DNA from 2 places in the Streptomyces sp. NPDC079020 genome. Region 1 is predicted to be linked to the other one. Evidence: riboswitches for the same ligand, from Rfam matches in the RefSeq annotation. Region 1 holds a riboswitch; the other holds the start of a gene.
The links. A riboswitch is a leader RNA that binds a small molecule or an ion and turns the genes downstream of it on or off. The one in region 1 is predicted to bind S-adenosylmethionine.
Positions count from the first base shown of each region.

Region 2: linked by a shared signal. The riboswitch ahead of ACIGJO_RS01675 (aminotransferase class V-fold PLP-dependent enzyme) and the one ahead of thrC (threonine synthase) in region 1 are both predicted to bind S-adenosylmethionine.

Region 1 is NZ_JBITUB010000003.1:162,989-166,612, forward strand. It holds gene ACIGJO_RS07865 (trehalose-6-phosphate synthase) at 1-776, opposite strand, end outside; gene ACIGJO_RS07870 (glucosyl-3-phosphoglycerate synthase) at 932-1,882, opposite strand; SAM riboswitch class I at 2,037-2,165, shown strand; gene thrC (threonine synthase) at 2,185-3,489, shown strand; gene ACIGJO_RS07880 (MoaD/ThiS family protein) at 3,519-3,624, shown strand, end outside.
Region 2 is NZ_JBITUB010000001.1:358,665-362,288, forward strand. It holds gene ACIGJO_RS01665 (rhomboid family intramembrane serine protease) at 1-248, shown strand, start outside; gene ACIGJO_RS01670 (Lrp/AsnC family transcriptional regulator) at 245-526, shown strand; gene ACIGJO_RS01675 (aminotransferase class V-fold PLP-dependent enzyme) at 607-1,983, opposite strand; SAM riboswitch class IV at 2,156-2,273, opposite strand; gene trpD (anthranilate phosphoribosyltransferase) at 2,358-3,422, opposite strand; gene ACIGJO_RS01685 (cytochrome bc complex cytochrome b subunit) at 3,545-3,624, opposite strand, start outside.

The DNA of each region.
Region 1 (3,624 bases):
CCCACCTGCTCCCGCAGCGCGGCCAGCCGCTCGTCCACGTCCGCCTCGTGCGCCCGCCGCCGCAGGAAGTCCGCGTCCGCGCCGAGTCCGTGCACCCCGATGCGGGTGCGGTCCGTGCCGCCCAGGATCTCCGTACAGCAGCCGACGAAGGCGTCCGCCCAGCGCCGGGTCAGGAACGCCGCCCGGTCGGCGCCCAGGATGCCGCGCAGCAGCTGCTCACCGATGTCGTCGGGCAGCAGGCGGAAGTAGTCGACGGGGGCCCACGGGGTGTGCGAGAAGTGGCCGATGCGCAGATCGGGGCGGAGCTCCCGGAGCAGGCCGGGGACCAGAGCGAGGTGGTAGTCCTGCACCAGGACGGCGGCGCCCCGCCCCGCCTCCCCGGCGAGCGCCTCGGCGAAGGCCCGGTTGTACGCCTCGTACGAGGCCCACCGGCGCCGGAACTCCGCGTCGAAGACCGGCTCGACGGGGGTCTGGTAGAGCATGTGGTGGACGAACCAGAGCACGGAGTTCGCGATGCCGTTGTACGCGTCGGCGTGCACGTCGGCGTCGATGTCGAGCATGCGTACGCCCGGCTCGGAGACCCCGCGCCGGACCGCCTCGCGGTCGCCGTCGCCCAGGGCCGCGCACACCCACAGCTTGTCGTCGACGGCGCTCAGACCGGAGACGAGACCGCCCCCGCCCCGCTTCGACGAGAGCGAGCCGTCCTCGCTCAGCGAGTACGACACCGGGCCGCGGTTGGACGCGACGAGAACCTGGGCAGCGTGCTCGGAGACCATGTAGCGGAACCTAGCCCTTCCGTGAAGCCGTCAAACGCGAATCGTCGGGCCGGGCGCCACTGTGCCCACTCGGGCGCGCCGCCGCGCCCGCTCCCGGGCGCCACTGTGCCCGGTGGTGCGTCGCCACTGTGCCCGCTCCCGCCCGCTTCCGCGCGTCACGCCGCGCGGCGTGAGGCGTACTCCGCGATCTCCCGCATCGGCGGTCGCTCCTCCGTGTCCACCGCATGGGTGTGCGGGACGAAGCCGTTCTCGCCCCGTTCGAACTGGGTGAGCGCGGGCCGCACCAGATGCCCCCGGGAGAGCCGCAGCTGCGCGGTGCGGTAGATCGCCGCCGCCATCCGGCCCAGTGCCTGACCGTCCTGGTGGCGGTGCTTGCGGACGCCGACGTCGACCTGCGCCAGGGCGTCCAGGCCCACGGTGTGCAGCGCGTCCACGAGCAGCCCCAGCTCCACCCCGTAACCGACGGGGAAGGGCAGCCGCTCCAGCAGGGAGCGCCGCACCGCGTACTCGCCGCCCAGCGGCTGGACGAATCCGGCCAGCTGCGGCCAGTGCAGATTGAGCAGCGGGCGCGCCACCAGTTCCGTGACCCGTCCCCCCTGACCTGCGGTGTCACCCAGGGGGCGGTCGTACATGGCCTTGACGAACTGTACGGACGGGTCGGTGAGCAGGGGCCCGACGATGCCGGAGACGAAGTCCGCGGAGAAGTCCTTGAGATCGGCGTCGACGAAGCAGACGATCTCGCCGCTCGTCACGAGGAGTGAGCGCCACAGGACCTCGCCCTTGCCGGGCAGGGCCGGTATCCGGGGGAGGATCGCGTCCCGGTGGACGACCCGGGCGCCGGCGTGACGGGCGGCCTCGGCGGTGGCGTCCGTGGAGCCGGAGTCGATCACCACCAGCTCATCGACGAGCCGGACCTTCTCCATCAGCTCGCGCCGGATCGTCGACACGATCGCCCCGACCGTCGCCTCCTCGTTCAGCGCGGGCAGGACGACGCTCACGCTCGCCCGGCGCGGATCCCCCGCGCGGGCGGCGATGAGCCGGTCCAGCGGGCGGTCGGCTGCCGACCAGGAACGCCTGGTCAGCCAGCGTTCCACCTCTTCCAGCACGGTCGATACTCCCTGTGTGTGATCCATCTCGCGGTTCGGACGACTATCTCGACGGTCCGGTGCTTCGGTTACAGTCTTGAACAACGCGGATGACCGTCGCATGTCGGGGTCCGTCCGCCAATAAACGCCTGGATCGAAGATTCCAGTGCCACAGCGCTCATCCAGAGGGACTGAGGGAACGGCCCGTTGAAGTCCCGGCAACCCTCCCGCCGACCGTCGAGGTCTTGGTGGGGAAGGTGCCAATTCCGTCTTGTGGCGAAATGCGCCGCAAGGAAGATGAGGAGAAAGGGACCTCCGCCATCATGGCTGTTCAGACTGTTGCCGCATCCACCGATTCTTCTGTTCCCTCCGTGGATCTCGGTCCCGCCTCGGCGCTTTCCTGCCGCGAGTGCGGCGAGCGTTTCGCTCTCGGCCCCCTCTTCGCCTGCGCGTCCTGTTTCGGGCCGCTCGAAGTGGCGTACGACCTGCCGAGCGGTACTCCCGACGAGCTGAAGAAGCGCATCGAGGCCGGGCCGAACAACATCTGGCGCTACGCCCCGCTGCTGCCGGTACCCGCCGATGTCGCGGACAAGCCCAACATCAACCCCGGCTTCACCAAGCTGGTCAAGGCCGACAACCTCGCCCGTGAACTGGGTGTCACCGGCGGTCTGTACGTCAAGGACGACTCCGGCAACCCGACGCACTCCTTCAAGGACCGCGTCGTGGCCATCGCCGTCGAGGCCGCCCGCGCCTTCGGCTTCACCACCCTGTCCTGCTCCTCCACCGGCAACCTCGCCGGTGCGGTGGGCGCCGCCGCCGCCCGCGCCGGCTTCCGTTCCTGTGTGTTCATCCCGCACGACCTGGAACAGGGCAAGGTCGTCATGGCCGCTGTGTACGGCGGTGAACTGGTCGGCATCGAGGGCAACTACGACGACGTCAACCGCTTCTGCTCGGAACTCATCGGCGACCCGCTCGGCGAGGGCTGGGGCTTCGTCAACGTCAACCTGCGGCCGTACTACGGCGAGGGTTCCAAGACGCTGGCGTACGAGATCTGCGAGCAGCTCGGCTGGCGGCTGCCCGACCAGATCGTCATCCCGATCGCGTCCGGCTCGCAGCTGACCAAGATCGACAAGGGCCTCCAGGAGCTGATCGGGCTCGGCCTGGTCGAGGACAGGCCGTACAAGATCTTCGGGGCCCAGGCCGAGGGCTGCTCCCCGGTCTCCACCGCCTTCAAGGCCGGCCACGACGTGGTGCGGCCCCAGAAGCCGAACACGATCGCCAAGTCCCTGGCGATCGGCAACCCGGCCGACGGCCCGTACGTCCTGGACATCGCCCGCCGTACCGGTGGTGCCGTCGAGGACGTCAACGACGAACAGGTCGTCGACGCGATCAAGCTGCTGGCCCGTACCGAGGGCATCTTCGCCGAGACGGCGGGCGGGGTGACGGTCGGCGTGACGAAGAAGCTGATCGAGGCCGGGCTGCTCGACCCGACGCTGACCACCGTTGTCCTGAACACCGGTGACGGCCTCAAGACGCTGGACGCGGTGGCCGCGACCTCGCAGGCGACCGCGACCATCCGGCCGAGCCTGGACGCGTTCCGCGAAGCCGGCCTCGCCGCCGCCCTCTGACCACCCGAGACCGAAGAAAGGCACCCCTCATGAGCGTCAAGGTCCGTATCCCCACCATCCTCCGCACCTACACGGACGGCCAGGCCGAGGTCGCGGCGGAGGGCACGATCCTCTCCGAGGTCATCGAGTCCCTGG
Region 2 (3,624 bases), on a different contig from region 1:
CCCGGGTCACCAGCCTCTTCCCGTTCCTCTTCTTCCTGCCGCTGCGTTTCCCCGCCTGGATCGTGCTGATCTTCTGGTTCGTCCTCCAATGGCTGGCTGCCCGCGCCGCGGGCAGCGGTCCCGGGGTCGCCTATCTGGCGCATGTGGCGGGGTTCGCCGCCGGGTTCCTCTACGCCTGGGGGCGCTGTCGGGGTGGGGCTAGAGTGAAGAGTCCCACCACGGCCACCGAGGGAGAAAGCCAGCCGTGATCACCGCGATCGTGCTCATCAAGACCAGCGTGGACCGGATTCCCGAGATCGCCGAGGCCGTCGCCGCGCTGGACAGTGTCAGCGAGGTCTTCTCCGTCACCGGTACGTACGACCTCATCGCCATGGTCCGGGTGGCCAAGCACGACGATCTCGCCGATGTCATCCCCGGCCGGATCAGCAAGATCCCGGGCGTCGAGGGGACCGACACCCATGTGGCGTTCCGTACGTACTCGCAGCATGACCTGGAGGCGGCCTTCGCCATCGGCCTGGACGCGTAGCGGCGGGTACGGCTTCGGCCGGGTACGGGGCGGCTGCCCCGTACCCGGCCGAAGCCGTTTCCCGTACCCGTGTCCACGGGTCAGACCTGTGCGGCACCCCGGTCCGGGACGCAGCGGCCGCCCTCGGTGCGGTACTGCCACCGGGCACCCTCGCGGACCAGTTCCCCGACCGCCCGCACGAAGCGCTCGATGTGCTCGTCCGGCGTACCCGCGCCGAAGCTGACCCGGATGGCGTTCAGCGAGCGCTCGCCCGGCTCGGCCTCGGGTGCGCCGCACTCCCCCGGGTCCTGCGGGTCGCTGCCCAGCAGGGTGCGGACCAGCGGGTGGGCGCAGAACAGACCGTCGCGCACACCGATGCCGTACTCCGCGGAGAGCGCGGCGGCGAAGTGCGAGCTGTTCCAGCCCTCCACCACGAACGAGATGACGCCGACCCGCGGGGCGTCGTCGCCGAACAGCGAGAGCACCTTGACCTCGGGGACCTCGGCGAGTCCCGCGCGGACCCGGGCGACGAGCCGCTGCTCACGGGCGACCAGGCTCTCGAAGCCGGCCTCGGTCAGCGCCTTGCAGGCGGAGGCGATGGAGTAGACGCCGATGACATTGGGCGAACCGGCCTCGTGGCGGGCCGCGGTGGTGTGCCAGTCCACGTCCACGCCGCCGTCGGCGCGCCGGGCGACCTTGCGGGAGGCGCCGCCGCCGGCCAGGTAGGGCTCGGCCTCCTGGAGCCAGTCGGCGCGGCCCGCGAGGACACCGGAGCCGAACGGCGCGTACAGCTTGTGTCCGGAGAAGGCGACCCAGTCGACGTCCAGCGCGGCGATGTCCACGGGGTGGTGCGGGGCGAGCTGGGCGGCGTCCAGGACGATCCGGGCACCGTGCGCGTGGGCGGCGGCGGCCAGTTCCTTCACGGGCCACAGCTCACCGGTGACGTTGGAGGCGCCGGTGACGCAGACCAGGGCCGGGCCGTAGGGGTCGCGGTCGGCGAGCGCCCGCTCCAGGGTCTCGACCGCCTGGGCCGGGGTGCGCGGCGCGTTGAGGTAGGTGACCCGGGCGTCGCGCCAGGGCAGCAGGGAGGCGTGGTGCTCGGTCTCGTACACGAACACCTGGCAGTCGGCGGGGACTACGGCGGCCAGCAGGTTGAGCGAGTCCGTGGTCGAGCGGGTGAAGATCACCTGGTCCTCGGCCCGGCAGCCGAGGAACTCCGCGACGGCCGCGCGGCTGTTCTCGAACAGGTCGGTGGACAGCTGCGAAAGGTATCCGGCGCCGCGGTGGACGCTGCCGTAGTACGGGGCGTACGCGGCGACGTCGTCCCACACCCGCTGGAGCGCCGGGGCACTCGCCGCGTAGTCGAGCGCCGCGTAGGTGACCTCTCCACCCGTGACCAGCGGAACAGTGACGTTCTCCCCCAGAACCGGCAGAGGGGCACAAAGGGAACGGTCGGTGGCAGCGGTGGAGACAGACATGGCGAACTCCCGTAACAGGCAGGCGAAATCCATGCGCCGGCGGATACGCGGCAGCGCAGGAGAGGGAAAAGAGGTGCGCGGAGAAGGGCGTCGAGCCCTATCGCATTCGCTTGCTCACAAGAGGCTCCCTAGGGACCAGGACCCCGGGGGTTGGCATGCATCGATGCCGAGGGGCCCGCGCTTGCCGCAGACCTCGCTGCCTACGGCCTGGTCTTCACCCGGGGCACCCCGCCACGGACGGAGGGTTGCCGGACAGCGGGCCGGGGCCGTAGTCGCTGTCACTCATGACCTGCGCAGCATCTTGCCATACGTACCGGCATGCGCGAGGGCGCAGTCCGTCATCCGGACTGCGCCCTCGGCCACACCGCGCGCGTTCAGGCGTTGCTGACCGCCACCCAGCGCTCCAGGGCCCGCTTGGCCGCACCGGAGTCGACCGACTCGGCGGCCTCGGAAGTCTTCGCCGCGATCCGCTCGTTCAGCGTGCCCCCGCCCCCGTCCAGCGCGACCAGGGCCGCGGCCGCGTTGAGCAGCACGGCATCGCGTACGGGTCCCCGCTCACCGTCCAGCAGGCGGCGGGCGACATCGGCGTTGTACGAGGCGTCGGCCCCCCGCAGGGCCTCGACCGGCACCAGTTCCAGGCCCACGTCGCGCGGGTCGAAGGCCTCCTCGCGCACCCGGCCGTCGCGGACCACCCAGACCCGTGAGGTGGCCGTGGTCGTCAGCTCGTCGAGGCCGTCGTCGCCGCGGAAGACCAGCGCCGAGTTGCCCCGGTCGGCGAGCACGCCCGCGACGATGGGCGCCATCCGCGCGTCGGCGACACCGACGGCCTGGGCCCGCACCCGGGCCGGGTTGGTCAGCGGCCCCAGGATGTTGAAGGTGGTCTGCGCGCCCAGCTCCTTGCGGGCCTTGGCCGCGTACCGCAGGGCGGGGTGGAACTTCACGGCGAAGCAGAAGGTGATGCCCGCCTCCTCCGCCACCGCGACGACCCGCTGCGGGGAGAGGTCGAGGTTGACGCCCAGTTTCTCCAGTACGTCGGAGGAACCGCTGGCCGAGGAGGCGGCACGGTTGCCGTGCTTGACCACCTTGGCACCGGTGCCCGCGATGACGATCGCCGCCATCGTGGAGATGTTGACCGTCCTGGCCAGGTCCCCGCCGGTGCCGACGATGTCGACCGTGCGGCCCGGTACGTGAATGGTGTTGGCGTGCTCGTACATCGCCCGGACGAGTCCGGAGACCTCGTCGACCGTCTCGCCCTTGGCGCGCAGCGCGACCGCGAAGCCGGCGATCTGCGCGTCGGTCGCCTCGCCGCTCATGATGCGGTCCATGGCCCAGGCGGTGTCGTCCGACGTGAGGTCCTCGCGGCGCAGCAGCGGGTTCAGCACGCCGGGCCAGGAACGGTCCGCCACGCTGTCGCCGCCGTTCGGGGTCACAACGTTCATGGTCCGCTCCAGGGTCCACAGCCGGTAAAGGGAATGGCTCCACCCTATCCAGCGCCGGGGACAGCGAAGAGCCCCGTCCATCGAATGGACGGGGCTCCCGCTGTGGCGATCAGTTCAGGCGATCAGTGGTGACCGTGGCCGCTGGTGATCTCCTTGTACTCCTCGGCGGTGGGCTTGGCGATCTGGTTGCCCTCGCCGTAGA